Regions from separate parts of the Colwellia sp. 5_MG-2023 genome, predicted to be linked through region 2. Evidence: predicted binding sites of a transcription regulator. Region 2 holds the regulator's gene; the other holds the start of a gene.
The links. The regulator MetJ, encoded in region 2, represses methionine synthesis genes. The targets are predictions, from matches to a motif close to TAGACGTCTAGACGTCTA.
Positions count from the first base shown of each region.

Region 1: metA (homoserine O-succinyltransferase) is a predicted target of MetJ. The motif match lies at 1,088-1,105, and genes of this name have one in related genera.

Region 1 covers NZ_JAUOPW010000006.1:46,569-55,727, reverse strand. The annotation lists gene recA (recombinase RecA) at 1-967, shown strand, start outside; gene metA (homoserine O-succinyltransferase) at 1,192-2,139, shown strand; gene metH (methionine synthase) at 2,197-5,889, shown strand; gene raiA (ribosome-associated translation inhibitor RaiA) at 6,349-6,687, opposite strand; gene Q4496_RS06665 (S9 family peptidase) at 6,972-9,155, opposite strand.
Region 2 covers NZ_JAUOPW010000011.1:102,221-111,379, forward strand. The annotation lists gene Q4496_RS09795 (hypothetical protein) at 1-386, opposite strand, end outside; gene metL (bifunctional aspartate kinase/homoserine dehydrogenase II) at 623-3,097, opposite strand; gene metB (cystathionine gamma-synthase) at 3,124-4,293, opposite strand; gene metJ (met regulon transcriptional regulator MetJ) at 4,608-4,946, shown strand; gene hemE (uroporphyrinogen decarboxylase) at 5,084-6,151, opposite strand; gene Q4496_RS09820 (acyl-CoA thioesterase) at 6,709-7,185, shown strand; gene Q4496_RS09825 (S1/P1 nuclease) at 7,210-8,091, shown strand; gene Q4496_RS09830 (glycosyltransferase) at 8,108-9,159, opposite strand, start outside.

The DNA of each region.
Region 1 (9,159 bases), on a different contig from region 2:
AATGAAGCTTGGCGACAATACTACAATGGATGTAGAAACTATTTCAACTGGTTCGTTAGGTCTAGATATTGCCCTAGGCGCCGGTGGTTTACCTATGGGAAGAGTTGTTGAAGTTTATGGTCCAGAATCAAGTGGTAAAACAACATTAACTTTAGAGGTTATTGCTGAAGCGCAGCGTAATAATAAAGTTTGTGCTTTTATTGATGCTGAGCATGCACTTGACCCTATTTATGCTGAGAAGCTTGGTGTTAACATTGATGAATTACTTATTTCACAACCTGATACCGGTGAGCAAGCACTTGAAATTGTTGATATGTTAACTCGCTCTGGTGCTATCGACGTTATTGTAGTTGACTCTGTAGCTGCTCTTACACCTAAAGCTGAGATTGAAGGTGACATGGGTGATTCACATATGGGATTACAAGCGCGTATGTTATCGCAAGCTATGCGTAAGTTAACGGGTAATTTGAAAAAATCTAATACCATGCTTATCTTCATTAACCAAATTCGTATGAAAATTGGTGTTATGTTCGGTAGCCCTGAAACAACTACTGGTGGTAATGCACTTAAATTTTATGCCTCGGTTCGATTAGATATACGCCGTATTGGTGCGGTTAAAAATGGTGATGAAATTATTGGTAATGAAACGCGTGTCAAAGTTGTAAAAAATAAAATTGCTCCACCTTTTAAACAAGCTGAATTTCAAATACTGTATGGTTTAGGTATTAACAGCTTAGGTGAATTAATTGATTTAGGTGTTAAAAACGGTTTTGTTGAAAAGGCTGGCGCTTGGTATAGCTGTAATGGTGAGCGTATTGGACAAGGTAAAGCAAACGCCGCTAAGTATCTTGAAGAAAACCCAGAAATGGCGAAAGATGTTGATGCTAAATTAAGAGAGCTATTTCTGAGTAAGAATATTGATGCCAAGAAAGTTGAACCGGAAGGCTTAGACATAGTAGAAGAGTAATACTATTATGTAACCTCAATCTAGTTTGAGTGAATTTATCTATAAAACCTTTGCTACTTTAGCAAAGGTTTTTTTTTATTTAATATAATTCAATACGATAATATATAGGTTTAATCTATTTAGCCATCTAAACGTTTAGATGTTGACATATCTAGCAATCTAAGTAGTATTGTAAGTATAGTTTTTCTATACTTTGTTTGCTTTTTCTTCGTCATAGGTGCGTTATGCCAATTAAAATTCCAGATCAATTACCTGCATTATCAGTGTTAGATAAAGAAAATATTTTTGTTATGTCTGAACATAGGGCCATTTCTCAAGAAATACGCCCAATGCAAGTCGCTATTTTGAATTTAATGCCAAATAAAATTGAAACAGAAGTGCAAATACTGCGCATGTTGTCGAATACTCCATTACAAATAAATATAGAGTTTATTCGTATTAATGCCAATGAATCGAAAAATACCCCAACAGAGCATTTAGATACCTTTTACCATTTATTTGATGATGTAAAACATAAACAATATGATGGTTTAATTATTACTGGAGCGCCGTTAGCTTTACTTGATTATTCACAAGTTACTTTTTGGGATAAAATATGTGAAGTCTTTGATTGGGCAGAAAAAAATGTTACTTCAACAATGTTTTCTTGTTGGGCTGCACATGCCGCGCTGTACCATCACTATGGTTTGAATCGCCATTTAAGAAAAAACAAATTATCGGGAATTTTTAATCACAAAGCACTTGATGAAAAAGAACCTTTAACGCGTGGCTTTGATGAAAATTTTAATGTGCCGCATTCTCGCTATGGCTACATTGATAAATCAGATTATGAAAGTATTTCACAAATAAAAGTCTTAGCAGAATCTGAAGAAGCTGGAGTTTATTTAGCTGCGAGTAAAAATAAGCAACAAGTTTATTTAACAGGCCATCCTGAATATGATACCTCTACTTTACACGAAGAATTTTTACGTGATAGCTTAAATGATAGTGGCACGGCGATACCTAAAAATTATTATAAAGACGATAACCAAAATAATCCTCCTATTGGTTCTTGGCGAAGTCATGGTAGTCTATTATTTACTAATTGGCTTAATTATTATGTTTATCAAATTACCCCATATAAATTGGATGCTTCTAATATCAAAGCAATACATCCAGATACCGTCATTTAAGTTTTGTAGATATCCCAAATTTGATTTAAAGATTTATCCATAGGAAACCGATACACCATGAAAAAACATCCTTCATTCGCTTTATTCGAACAGCAATTGGCTAAAAATATTCTAATTCTTGATGGTGCTATGGGAACAATGATCCAAGCCTATAAGTTTGAAGAACAAGATTTTAGAGCAGAGCGATTTGCTGATTGGCATACGGATGTTAAAGGCAATAATGATATGTTAGTGCTTACTCAGCCTGATATCATAAAAGCGATTCACCTTGAATACCTTGAAGCCGGTGCAGATATTCTTGAAACCAATACATTTAACGCCACTACGATTGCTATGGCCGATTATGATATGGAAGAGTACAGCGCTGAAATTAACTTTGCAGCGGCTAAAATTGCCCGTGCAGCAGCAGATGAATACACCAAAAAAAACCCTGGACGTCCTCGTTTTGTTGCCGGTGTTTTAGGTCCAACAAACCGTACCTGTTCAATTTCACCGGATGTGAATGATCCTGCATTTCGTAACGTTACTTTTGATGAATTAAAAGAAGCATACATAGAATCAACTAAAGCCTTAATTGAAGGTGGCAGTGACATTATTCTTATCGAAACCATTTTCGATACCTTAAACGCTAAAGCCGCCATTTTTGCTGTTGAAGTAGTTTTTGAAGAGTTAGGTGTGCGTTTACCGGTAATGATTTCAGGCACAATCACCGATGCCTCTGGTCGTACATTATCCGGTCAAACGACCGAAGCGTTTTATAACTCTTTACGTCACGCTAAGCCGATTTCATTTGGTTTAAATTGTGCTTTAGGACCTGTTGAATTACGTCAATATGTTGCTGAACTAAGCCGAATCTCTGATTTCGCGGTTTCTGCACATCCGAATGCAGGTTTACCTAATGCTTTTGGTGAATACGACTTTAGCGTTGAAGACATGAATACCCATGTTGCTGAATGGGCTGAAGCGGGTTTCTTAAATATTATTGGTGGTTGTTGTGGTACAACACCTGCCCATATTAAAGGTATGGCTGAAGCGGTTGCGAATATTGCACCGCGTAAAATAGAGGCACGTAAAATTGCTTGTCGCTTATCTGGTTTAGAAGCGTTAACCATCGAAAAAGATTCGTTATTTGTTAACGTGGGCGAAAGAGCTAACGTTACTGGCTCTGCCGTGTTTAAACGTTTAATCACCGAAGAAAAATACGATGAAGCCATTGCTGTAGCACTACAACAAGTAGAAAACGGCGCGCAAATTATTGATATCAACATGGATGAAGGCATGTTGGACTCAAAAGCTGCGATGGTACGTTACTTAAACCTCATTGCCGGTGAGCCTGATATTGCCAAAGTACCAATCATGCTTGATTCATCTAAATGGGATATTTTAGAAGAAGGCTTAAAGTGTATACAAGGCAAAGGCATAGTTAACTCTATCAGCTTAAAAGAAGGGGAAGATAACTTCCGCGAGCAAGCTGAATTATTAAGACGTTACGGTGCTGCTGTTATTGTTATGGCGTTTGATGAAGAAGGTCAAGCCGACACGCGCGCACGTAAATACGAAATTTGTCATCGAGCTTATCATATTTTGGTTGATGAAATTGGTTTCCCCGCTGAAGATATTATTTTTGATCCTAATATTTTTGCGGTAGCTACCGGAATTGATGAGCATAACAACTACGCGGTTGATTTCATTGAAGCGGTTAAAGATATTAAAGATAATTTACCTTATGCTATGATTTCAGGTGGTGTATCAAATGTATCGTTTTCATTCCGTGGTAATAACCCTGTTCGCGAAGCTATTCATGCAGTATTTCTTTATTACGCCATTAAAAACGGTATGGATATGGGGATTGTAAATGCAGGCCAACTCGCCATTTATTCTGACCTACCCAAAGATTTAAAAGACGCGGTAGAAGACGTTATCAGCAATAGTGATGATGGTGCCACTGAGCGTTTACTTGATGTTGCTGAAAACTATCGTGGTCAAGCGGGCAGCCAAAACAATAAAGCCGATTTGTCATGGCGTGAATTGCCTGTAGTAAAACGTATTGAGCATTCGCTAGTAAAAGGCATTAATGAATTTATCATTGAAGATACTGAAGAGGCACGATTAGCTGCCGAACGACCTATCGATGTGATTGAAGGTCCGTTAATGGACGGCATGAATGTGGTAGGCGATTTATTTGGTGCCGGCGAAATGTTCTTACCACAAGTGGTTAAGTCTGCTCGTGTAATGAAACAAGCGGTTGCGCATTTGAATCCCTTTATTGAAGCAGAAAAAACCGAGGTTAAGTCAAACGGTAAAGTATTATTAGCTACCGTTAAAGGCGATGTACATGACATCGGTAAAAACATTGTTGGTGTTGTGCTTCAGTGTAATAACTATGACATTATTGACTTAGGCGTGATGGTTTCTTGTGAAGATATTTTACGTGTAGCCAAAGAAGAAAAAGTCGACATTATTGGTTTATCAGGCTTGATCACACCGTCTCTTGATGAAATGGTGCATGTAGCTAAAGAAATGAAACGTCAAGACTTTGAGTTACCATTACTGATTGGTGGTGCAACAACGTCGAAAGCTCATACAGCTGTTAAAATTGAGCCACAATATGAACACCCTGTAGTGTATGTTCCTAATGCTTCACGTTCAGTATCGGTAGTAAGTGCGTTACTTTCTGATGAGCTACGACCTGCCTTTATGCAGCGTCAAAAAGAAGAGTATGTGAAAGTTCGTGAACGTCATTATAAAAAGGGTCCACGCTCAAGTTTAATTTCCCTTGAAGATGCTCGTGCTAATGCAGCGCCAATCTCATTTGAAAATTACACGCCGACTAAACCGAAGAACTTAGGTGTTACTGTACTTGATAATATTGATTTAAATATTGTGCGTAACTACATTGATTGGACGCCATTTTTTATGACTTGGCAGTTATCAGGTAAATACCCACTTATTTTAAAACATGAAGTTGTCGGTCATGAAGCTACTAAATTATTTAATGATGCTAATGCATTACTTGATGACGTTATTAACAATAAAAAGTTAACGGCAAAAGCGGTATTTGGTTTATTCCCGGCTTATCGTGAAAAAGATGATGTTGTGTTATTTGCTGATGAAGCACGTGAAACGCCAATTACTAAGTTTCATCAATTACGTCAACAAAGTAAAAAACCAGCAGGACAGTTTAACCGTTGTTTATCTGACTATATTGCCACTAAAGAGTCTGGCATTAATGATTACATAGGCGGTTTTGCTGTTTCATCTGGTTTTGGCTGTGACGAATTGGTGAAAGCATTTGACGCAGAAAATGATGACTACAACAGCATACTCATTAAAGCGGTAGCCGATAGGTTAGCAGAAGCAACTGCCGAATATTTACATGAGCAAGTACGTAAAGAATATTGGGGTTATGCGCCAGACGAAAATTTGGAAAATGACGATCTAATTCGTGAAAAATATCAAGGTATTCGCCCAGCGCCAGGTTACCCTGCATGTCCTGAACATACTGAAAAAGGCTTGTTATGGGAACTACTTGATGTTGAAAATAACATTGGCATGGAACTAACCTCAAGCTTTGCCATGTGGCCAGGTGCAGCGGTAAGTGGTTTCTATTTTGCTCATCCAGATGCCAAATACTTTGCTGTAGCTAAAGTAGCTAAAGACCAAGTTGAAAACTATGCCTCGCGCAAAGAAATGACCATGCCACAAGCTGAACGTTGGCTATCAGCCAATTTAGACTACGAGCCAGAGTAATAAGTTAAATAAACGAGCATGCTATTAATCTTGAATGTTAAACTTTGTTGCACTCTTGTGAAGTATATGTGCTTTATACCAATCTCACTAACTATGTGATCATTTCTACTTGCTAAAATCACCAACTACATCGTTATTTATTTAATAATTAGAACAACTAGTTATTGAAATAAATGCCTTGTATTTGGCAATTTTTTCTACGTATAAACTTGTTCACTTAATTAATTAAACTGGTATTAGTTAACCTGAATGTGATTTAAAATATTTTTAATCAGTCAAAACAAGAAAGCTGTACTCTGTTGATCAGAGTACAGCTTTTTATGTAGGTTTACTTGTTAATAATTAATTAAAATAATAGGAATAGTTTAACTAACTTGTACATTAAATAAATATTTGAGTTTAAAACTAATTATTTACTCGTAGTACTTATTAACGTTATAAGGTTAATTTTAAAATATTTTAGGTTGATGCCTGATATAGGTCTGTTTGTGGTACAACAAACTTTTTATTGAATTTGGCCGATAATACACCTTTGCGACGAGCCAGTGAAACTTCGAGTTTCTTCGCTACTTTAGCAATTGCCGCATACAACTGTTTATCTGATGCATTTACGGTAACTTGCTCACCTTCATACAAAGTGGTTACTTCAAGTTTTTGTTGATGCGGCTCAACAGTAATGGTTGATTCTAATGTCATGATTGACGGATAATGCTTAGAGATTTTCGCGAATTTATTCTCGATAGATTGCTTAATACCTTCTGTAATTTCAACATGGTGTCCAGAAATTTTAATATTCATAATCTTACCTCTTGGTCATCTTAATCGTAAACTAATCATTCTTTACATCTTCATAATCCTCCTCTCGTCATAAAAATGCAATAGTAATATGGTAGATAAATGCAATTAAATGTAACTAAAAATTATACATTTTTTATCACACTTTTGATTACATTTAAGGCATGAAAAATGCTTGGTATTATGCGTTGAAAACGCAAAAAATAGAGAGTAAAAAAAACGGCAAGTAACTTAAGTACTTGCCGTTTTATAAAATGAAAATAATGTTACGTAATTTTAAATAGAAGCTATTTAAAGTGCCTATCAAAGAAATTCATAATAGTATTATTCAAATGAACTTTTACTTTTTTACCTTTCATGCTGTGTTTGCTACCAGGGTATGTCATTAGTTCAAATTGTTTATTTTCGTCTTGTAATGTCTTAATCAATTTTGTGGTATTGGTAAACAACACATTATCATCAGCCATCCCATGATAAATCAATAATGGATTTTTTAATTCAGGAGCGTAAGGGAAAACACTCGATTTATCATAACCCTCGTTATTAACACTTGGATGGTTTAAATAACGTTCAGTGTAGTGAGTGTCATATAATAACCAGTCAGTTACTGGCGCGCCACTAACACCGGCTTTGAAGTAATCACCGGCTTTGAAAAGAGCCATTAATGCCATATACCCACCATATGAATGGCCATAAATACCAATGCGCTCTTTATCGACAAAAGGTAATTCATGTAAGTATTTAACACCTGTTATTTGATCTTCTATTTCTACTTGCCCCAATTTTTCATAAATAGGAAATTCAAAAGCAGTACCTCGAAAATTAGAGCCTCTATTATCTAGTTGGAAGACAATATAGCCTTGTTGTAACATGTATTGAGTAAAGTCTGCTCCTTCCCATGCGTTTTTAACTTTCTGCACGTGAGGACCACCGTAAACATTAACAATAACAGGATATTTTTTACCTGGAGCCATATCATTAGGGGTATATAATTTATAATAGAGTGTTGCTGTACCATCGTCGCTAGTGAGTGTGCCAAAATTAGGTTGAATTAAATCATCATAATATGGGTTACTAGGATGCGTAGCATCTATTTTGTTTTCCGCTAGCCAAGTTATGTGCTTGCCATTAGCGTCATGTAAACTCACTTGGGTAGGTGTATATATGTTAGAGAAACTATCGATATAACTTGCGTTATCTTTACTAAAACTGATGTTATGGAAACCATTACGTTGACTTAAGCGCGCGACATGCTCAGGAGAGTTCCCATGTAATGGTACGCTGTATAAGTGACGTTCAAGTGGAGTGTCTGCACGACCAGTAAAATAAATCAGCCCATTAGTTTCATCAATTTGGTTAATTTCATCTACTACCCAGTTTCCTTTAGTTAGTTGATTTATTAACTCTCCTTCATTAGTAAAGTGATATAAATGCTTAAAACCATCTCGTTCTGAAGCCCAAATAAACGATTTATTATCATTTAAAAATTTAAGGTCATTATGTAGGTTTATCCAATGATCTGAATGTTCTGTAATTAATGTTTTTTGATCACGTGTTTTTAGGTTATAGGTTTTTAACTTTAAGGTTTTTTGATCACGACTCTGCCATTGATAAGATAAAACTTTGCTGTCAGGTAGCCATTTTACACGTGGAATATAAATATCATTTTTATTTCCTTTCGATGTACCACCCTCGGCTTCATCTAATTTAACAAAACGAATTTTTTTCCCTTTTATATCGGTTACCGCTAATTGTATTGTGACATTATTGGTGCCAGTGGCAGGGTAGCGTTGTTCAATTAACTTGATTTCTTCTGCGTATATTTCATTGCGTATTACCGTTTGTACTGGTGTTTCATCTACACGTAAAAAAGCAATGTGCTTTTCATCTGGAGACCACCAATAACCAGTCATTCGATCCATTTCTTCTTGAGCAACAAACTCACTCATGCCATTTTTTATTGTACCTTTACCATCTTTGGTTAATTGTGTTTCTTTACCGGTATTAATGTTTAGTATGAATACGTTTTGATCACGAATGAAGGATGCGTAGTTACCTTTTGGAGAGAATTTTACATCTGTTTCAAATGCGTCTGTTTGGGTTAGGCGTTTCGCTGTTTTGCTTGCTAAATGGTAGTAGTAAATATCACCATTAAGTGGAAATAATAGCGCATTACCATCATTTGAAAAGGTATATTCTATAATACCAAAGCCATAAACCCGTTGACGTTCACGACGGGCTTTTTCTTCATCAGATAATATTTCCGGACCAGTAAATAACACCTGAGAGTCGACAAGTAAGTTATTTTTTTTGCTTTTAAGATTGTATTCCCATAAATCATAACGATTTAAATCGTCACTTTTCCCTTGTAAATAGGTCACTCGTGAGCCGTCTGGGGAAAACTTTAACGACTTAGGTGTTTGTCCATTTAAATCTGGAGAGCTATAAATACGTTCAATAGTTAATGGCATTGTT
Region 2 (9,159 bases):
AGAGATAAAATGGCTTTATAAAGCACTTTATTTTGTTCGTTACAAACAGCAACTTTACTGCCTTCTGTTGGGCTAATCAATTGAATAGTCCCCAATAGTCGTGCTGTTTTTCGGTTACTTTCTTGTAGCGTATCACCTTCTGCCAACTCAATAATTTCACAACAAATGGATTGCAAATGATTATGACGTTCTATTTTTTCTAGCTTATGTAACGTGTCACTTTCAGTGCTAGTTGTCGAATGTGATTCTACAAATTCATTGTTATCAAAGTAATGTATTGCTCGTTCAAGCAAAGAATCATTTAATATACTGCGCCCATAAATCTTCCCAACTAAGAGCTGCACTTGATTAGTATAATGTGTTTGATTATTAGGAGCTTTAGGCATTACTTTATTATTTAATTATTGAATCAATAAATGATAGTTAATAATGCTAGAAAATACATAACTAAGCAACCAGAACAAAAGCAAAGAAACAAGTTCAAAGACTAACTCTTATAACGATTATTACATACCACTTAGCTTGTTTTTTTAAGCAATATTTAACATATAACTTAAACAGTATAGCATAGTTAATTTTACTTGATTTAGAGGGTAAACCTGTCTTAGCGCACGATAAGCTATTAGTTTAGCCCTTTTATTTTTACTTGATGTTGCTTATGCGCTAATTGCTGACAAATATTCACAAGATCTGAATGTAAACCACCTGCAGTAACATCTCGCCCTGCACCTGGCCCACGGATAATTAATGGATTTTCTTGATACCAATGACTACTAATTTGAAAAATATTGTCGCACAGTGTCAAATTAGCAAAAGCATCTGTTTGTGGTAATACTTCTAAGCTTACTTTCGCTTGAATATTGCCAGACTCATCTACATTTAAGCGCGCCACATAACGAATACAGCTTGCTTTTTTGTTAGCATCAGCTAACGCATCAGCAAAATAATCATCTAACTCATTCGCCCTTGCTAAAAATTCTTCTCGACCGATACGTTGTAAATTTTCAGGGACTAGGTTGGTACAATCAATATCATCAAGTGACAGCTCAAAACCAGCCATACGAGCTAGAATTAATAACTTACGTTGTACATCACGGCCTGATAAATCTTCACGTGGGTCGGGCTCTGTTATCCCTTGCTCAAGTGCATTAATAAGTAACGTTGAAAATGCGGTAGAACCGTCATAGGTTTCAAACAACCATGAAAGTGTACCCGAGAAAATCCCCGCAATGGCCGTAATGGTATCGCCACTATTATTCAAATCAGCAATAGCATAATTAATGGGTAATCCAGCACCAACGGTAGTATTACCTAACCATAAACTGTTGTTTCTATCTGCGGTATTAACCAAGTTATTGTAGTGCGCAGTATCTGATGAAGCAGCCCACTTGTTCGCACCAATAACGTGAATACCGCGCGTGAAAAAGTCTTGATAAAGTAAACTAAAATCTTCACTTGGCGTAATATCTACCACAATTAATTCATCATAAGGATGATTACTTAACCAAGATAATAATTCGTCGTTGTTATACGGTTTAGCTGCTTGCTTGAATAATGACAGTGCTTGATTCACGTCAATGCCATCGTTATTGATCAAGGCTTTTTTCGACGATAATAATCCAACAAGGTGAGTATTTTCTAAAGCATATATTCTATTTAGCTGTGCGGGTAATAACTCAAGGAAACGTTCACCAATATTACCTAACCCTGCAATAAGCAAACCTATGTGGCGAGAGTCTTTAGTCATATCATGATGAACTTTATTCAATAACTCTGTACTACATGGCTCAGCTAGTACAGCAATAACACTATGATTATTTTTACTGTTTACTAAAAATAGAGGTTGAGCACTCTTTAAAGATCGCTTAAAGCGCGCTTTAATATCGCCGCGTTGTGCAACGTTATGTCCAACCGTTGCAATAATAGCCGTTGGGATAAAAGTGACTTCAATATCGTGACTAGCTAACCATTGACTTAACGCTTTTTGCTGAGATTGATTGATAACAATAAAGCCTTGTTTAGCATCAGCACAAATAGGCGTAAATTCAACTAACGCTTTTCTGAATAAATTAGCGCCTAAGTTCTCTGTTAAGTCTTCGACCGAATCCCCAATAAAACTTGTTGATTTCGCTAAGATAAGATCATTTAAATAAGTTACTGAGAGTTCTTGTTTTGCAATATGGCCAAAAGTGCCGATTTCTGTACCGGCAACTTGTGAATCAAAGCTACTTGCTACGTGTAAGTGACAATGATGCGATAAGTTTTCATTAACCAATGGCATTAACGTTTTGGCATGCAAGACAGGATTACCTAAACGTCCTAGCTCTTTTGCTACACCATTAGGTAAGCGATGTAATTTTCTCGCATTAGGAACAACGCGCGGATCAGCGCTATAAATACCGTCAACATCGGTCCATAAAGTGACATTATGAGCACCCACTAACGACGCGATAATAGTTGCCGAATAATCACTACCATTACGGCCTAGCGTACAAGTTTTACCGCGACTATCACGACTAATATACCCTGTAATTACGGCTAACTTGCCAAACTGTAGTCGCGTTTTAAATTGTGCACTACTCAAGGCATGATCAACCGCACAATTTTGTTCGTTGTCTATCACGAGAAAATCACGGGCATCAACCGAGTTACTTGGGCAAATTTTTTCATTTAATAACGCTGATAATAAACGTGCAGACCACAATTCACCGTAAGCTAAAATATCATTTCTGTGCTGAATGATATCATTCGACAGCCAAGTTCTTAACTGAACTATATCGGTAGATAATAGTTGGGTAAGCTGCTTGGAACTTTTTTCATTTAATAAGGCATTGATAAGTAACAGTTGTTGTTGCTCTAACTCGCTCAACGCTGCTGTCAGGTCAGCACTGTCTGTGTGCGCTAATATGGCAAACAAACTATCGGTGGTTTTACCGTTAGCAGACACAACAACGATGTCATTGAGTTGGCAATTTTGTCGGATAATATCAACAACGCGCTCTATGCACTGCGCATTAGCTAAAGAGCTACCACCAAACTTATGAACGTTAACAGCATGTTTAGCTAATTTATTTTGAGGTCTTTGTGATTCTGTCATTTATTCTTCTACAAAATTATTATTTATTAACGCGTTTGGCTTTGTGCTAAGCCATGCGCTAAATCGCCCAAAATGTCATTAATATCTTCGATACCAACGGAAATTCTTACTAAAGAGTCGGTAATGCCAGCAGCTAGTCTTGCGCTTTCGGCCATACCGGCATGAGTCATTGTTGGCGGATGACAAATTAAACTTTCAACACCACCTAATGATTGCGCTAAAGTGAACAATTTGAGATTAGCGAATAATTTTTTCACCGACTCAACACCACCTTTAACATCAAAACTTAGCATAGCGCCAAAGCCTGCTTGCTGTTTCTTAGCAATTTCGTGTCCTGGATGATCTGTAAAGCCTGGATAATAAACTGACTCTATCGCAGGATGATTTTTTAGAAATTCAGCAACTTGCTCAGCATTTTCTTGATGCTGCTTTATGCGAATTGGTAAAGTTTTTAGGCCGCGTACAGCAAGAAAACTATCAAATGCACTGCCAGTAATACCAATACAATTTGCCCACCAAGCTAACTCATCACCTAAAGCCTGTTCTTTAGCCACTAAAACACCGCCAACAACATCACTGTGCCCGTTGATATACTTAGTAGTAGAGTGAAAAACAATATCTGCACCCAATGTTAATGGTTGTTGTAAAGCAGGAGATAAAAAAGTGTTGTCGACAGCAACTAAAGCACCTACTTCGTGACTAGCCTTAGCTACTTCTTCAATATCAACTAAACGTAATAGTGGATTACTTGGGCTTTCAATTAGTACTAATTTAGGTTTTTGTGCTAATGCTTCTGCTAACGCCTGTTGGTTATTTTGATCAACAACAATTAACTTAAATTGACCACGTTTTGCTAAATGGGTAAATAGTCGAAAGCTTCCTCCGTAACAGTCATGAGGAATAACAACAAGATCATCAACAGATAGCAGCTGACAAATTAATAATACTGACGACATGCCAGTACTTGTCGCAATACCCACTTTACCTTGCTCTAATGTAGCGATAGCTCGAGCGAAGGTTGCTCGGGTTGGGTTACCAGTGCGAGAATAATCAAATTCACGTTTTTCATTAAAGCTTTTTAATGAATAAGTGCTAGATAAGTGAATAGGGGCAACAACAGCACCATGTTGTTTATCGGTATTAATACCCGCCTGCACTGCCGAAGTAGTAATGTTTTTAATTTTAGTATTCGACATTTTTATTCCTTATTTTCATTAACTAACACCATAAACTTATATACTTAATGTTTTGGATGTTTGGACGTCTATAACTCTAAACGTTTTGACTATTTAGGTCAAGAATTTTTAGACATCTAAACTTCTACTTGACTGGATTTCTGCAACCAGTAGAATTGCATGATTAAGAAGAAATAAGTATATGCTTCTATCTTTCAATTAAGCTTAATCAAGTTTTCATTAAGTGTTAATTAAATAATACCGTTAAATGCGTTTTTATAGTCATATAAAAATAATAATTAACCATTTACATTAATAGCTACAGAGGAATTTACATGGCTGAGTGGAATGACGAATATATTAATCCCTATGCCGAACATGGTAAAAAGAGTGAGCAAGTAAAAAAAATTACAGTCTCAATTCCTTTGCGTGTCTTAAAAGTATTAACTGATGAGCGAACTAGACGCCAAGTAAATAATTTACGCCATGCGACTAATAGCGAATTATTGTGCGAAGCATTCTTACATGCTTTTACTGGGCAGCCTCTACCTGATGATGAAGATCTCGCTAAAGATAATGAGGAAAAGTTACCCGCTAGTGTTCGTCGTATTTTAGAAGAAAAAGGAATTACCGACTTTAGTGCTTACGAAATAGATGATGACGAATCAATCTAAGTTCGATTGAGTAAATAACTAATCTAAAATAAAAAAAGTAGCAACCTCGATAGAGTTTGCTACTTTTTTTTGTGCTTCATTTTTTGTGCTTCATATAAGAGTAGCCAATATAGCTACAAAATTCGCAACAAGATAAGTTACCCGTGGTATGGCTTACTTAAACGATGCACCGACTCAATAAAGTGTCCTGCATGATCTGGATTCACATCAGGGTGAATACCATGGCCTAAGTTAAATACATGACCGGTACCGCCTTCACCAAAGCCTGCTAATATTTTAGATACTTCCTGTTCAATACGCGGTAATGGTGCATACAACATAGAAGGGTCCATATTGCCTTGTAAAGCAACTTTATCACCAACACGTGCTTTTGCTTTTTCTATATCAATAGTCCAATCAAGTCCTACCGCATCACAACCTGTCGCAGCGATATCTTCTAACCACATACCACCATTTTTAGTAAACAAAGTTACCGGCACTTGACGGCCATCATTATAACGCGTTAAACCGTCAACGATTTTATGCATATATTGTAATGAAAATTCTTTGTAATCACGTGGTGACAATACGCCACCCCATGTATCAAACACCATTACTGATTGTGCGCCAGCAGCAATTTGTGCATTCAAATATGAAATAACAGAGTCGGCTAACTTATCAAGTAATAAATGCAGTGTTTGTGGTTCAGAAAACATCATTTTTTTGATTTTAGTAAAAGCTTTTGAGCTACCACCTTCAATCATGTAAGTTGCCAACGTCCAAGGGCTGCCAGAAAAACCAATTAACGGCACGCTACCATTTAGTTCTTTTTTAATAGTACGAACGGCATTCATTACGTATTGTAATTCACCTTCAGGATCAGGTACGCCGATTTTTTCAACATCAGCTTTACAAGTAATAGGACGTTCAAACTTAGGTCCTTCGCCTGTTTCGAAATATAGGCCCAAACCCATGGCGTCAGGAATTGTTAATATGTCGCTGAATAAAATAGCTGCATCAAGTGGAAAGCGACGCAACGGCTGAATAGTAACTTCACAAGCTAAGTCAGCATCGCGACAAACTGACATAAAATCGCCAGCATCTTTACGTACTGCTCGGTATTCAGGTAAATAACGTCCTGCTTGTCTCATCATCCAAACAGGTGTGTAATCTACTGGCTGCTTTAAAAGCGCACGTAAATAATTATCATTTTTTAATTCAGTCACCAATAAACCCTCTAATTTATTCATTGTTTACTTACTTGAACTCCCCAAAATAGGAATAACAAGTAAATTATGCGCGTATTCTAGCACTCGTGGTATTTTGAATCTATGCGACAAATCAATTCATTTACGCTTAACATTCATCCCATGAAAAATATTTCAATTTAGTTACATTTCGCTAGACATTATTAATATGAATAACAATCAATCACTTAATCACTAAAAAGCATTAGTTATGCTTTATACGAAATTTATCGTCGAGTTTATGCTCTATTAAAGTTGTTGCAGTGATGAAAATGCTTTGCTATAAAATACCTGCGCAAACAAAGAAGCACTGATTAATAATAAAAATACTTCTGAGCATAATTAATAAGAAGCTTGATTAACAAGACCATAATGCGAGCATTTCAAGCCTTTCTCTTCGAGAAAGGCTTTTTTATTTGTGCTATAAAATGTATAGCTGAAAATTTATAGTTCAAATAATTATTCATTATTCCTTTCAATAGTATAAAATCGCCTTCATAGCACTTTCCTTTAATTTACGAAACTAGAGAAGAATAATGAATAGCCCACAACGTGATATAACTTTAAGATTTTTAGCTGAACCACAAGATGTAAATTTTGGTGGTAAAGTCCATGGTGGTGCGGTAATGAAGTGGATAGATTTAGCGGCTTATGCTTGTGCAGCAGGTTGGAGTGGTCGTTATTGTGTTACTGCTTATGCCGGTGGCATCCGTTTTATTTCACCAATTCATGTGGGTAGCTTGGTAGAAGTAGAAGCTAAAGTTATATACACAGGTAATTCATCTATGCATATTGCCTTAGAGGTAAATGCCTGTGATCCTAAATCGTTAAACCGACACTTAACGACCAATTGTATTGTTATTATGGTTGCCGTTGATCAAAATGGACAATCTGAAACTGTACCACAGTGGATTCCGAAAACAGAAGAAGATAAAAAACAGCATAGTACTGCAATAAAATTAATGGATATGCGCAAACAGATTGGCAGTGAAATGCAAATTTTCGCTCAGTAACTAGCTCAGTAATAAGCAAATTTAATGATGGCCAAATATATTGCGTTCACTATAGTTATTCTCGCTATTTTATTTAGCAAGCCAAGCTTTGCTTTAGGTAAACTTGGCCATCAACTTGTTTGCCAATTAGCATTTGAACATTTGCCAAAAACACAACAAAACAAAATAGCCGGCTTACTCAAGACTATTCCTGCTAAACATAAAAAACTTATTAATAATTTTAATCAGCAAAAAGCGAATAGCGCCATAACTTTTGCTAATGCTTGTACTTGGGCTGATACAATTAGACATTTAAAAAAGTTTAAAGCTTATAGTTCCTGGCATTATATGAATGTCCCTCGTTCACAAAATAAAGTTAATACAGATGAATGTCAGCAAAATTGCTTGCCTCAAGCAATTTTACAACACCAACAAGCCTTAGCACATACTCAAAGCCCTTATACATGGCAGCAAGCACAAACTTTATTGTTTTTAGGGCATTGGTTAGGTGATATACATCAACCTTTACATATTAGTTTCAAGGATGATTTAGGCGGTAACAAAATCGCCTTTGCTGATACTGATGCTAAATGCAATAACCTGCATAGTTATTGGGATCATTGTATTTTATATAAAGGAAAAGAAACTAGAACAAAGTGGCTGTCCTCATTAAGGAGCCAATGGAACAAAAGCCCTCAACCAAATTGGCAAAAGGAACAAGTTTGGCAATGGGCTAACGAATCTTTTCAAATAACGACAAAGTCGACTTTTAACTATTGCCACAAAGATAACCAGAGCGTATGTCGAAAGCCTCAAGGTAAAATAACCTTATCGCCTGATTACCTAAGCCAATATCAGCCAATTATGGAGCAAAGAATACTACAAGCCGCACAGCGCTTAACAAACGTATTGGCGGCTTCATTATAGTTGCTCTTTTCTTTGTTTATTGAGGCTTGTTCTTTTCTTCAATCCATTGAGACATATACTTAGTGCTTTTATGATGGTGATGGTTAAGCATACTACCAATAAAATTACGTTGTCGGTGTTGTTCTAAATTCTGTAGCAAGTTTGTTAAGCAAGCTGAAAGTGTTGAGAAATGCTGTTCTTGGTCAAATAACAATTGTGCATTCTGTTTGCCTAATTCACTCGCGCATTGCCAAGTGTCTGCTTCTTGATAAAGCTTTACTGCTGCATCAGCAATACTTTGTGCATCGTTTGCAACCGCTCCTGCCCAAGGTAACTGAGTTTCCATCCCTTCAATACCAATATTGGTGGTAACTGAAGGCGTTGAACACAACATTGCTTCTGCTAACTTACCTTTTATACCAGCACCAAAACGCAAAGGCGCTAAACAGACCTTCGCTGATTGCATGGATTTTATCGCGTCATCAACCCAACCTTTAACCAAAAAACCTGTTTTTACATCATGTAAATCGGTCGCTTTAGGAGGTGGGTAAGCGCCACATATATGAAGCTCCGCCTTAGGTAGCTGTTTGCGAATTAATGGCCATATTTGTTGTTTTAACCAAAGTACTGAGTCCCAATTCGGTGGATGACGAAAGTTTCCAATAGAAATAAAAGCTTGTCGTTGTTCGTAACTTGGGTTGTTCAGCATAAATTGCTCATCACTAAAAACAAAAGGTACGTAGTGCAATAAACTCTTATCTACCTTGAATAAATCCCCTAACAATTCAATTTCTTTCGGTGAAATCATTAAGGTAACATCGCAACGAAAAATAGCCGCAACTTCTCGCTTAGCTAAATCAGATGTTAATAAGTCAGTGTCTGTCATCTCGCTATTTTTTTTATGCGCATCGTGTCTTGCATGGCGTAAACAAAAAAGATCTTCTGTGTCTAAAACTCTTAAGGCCTGCGGACATTGTTCGATAACACGCCAGCCAAACTGCTCTTCCATCATAAAGCGGTCGAACATCACAACGTCAGGCGCAAGTGAGCCAATGAAATCATCAAAACTCGCACAGTTAAGCTTAATAT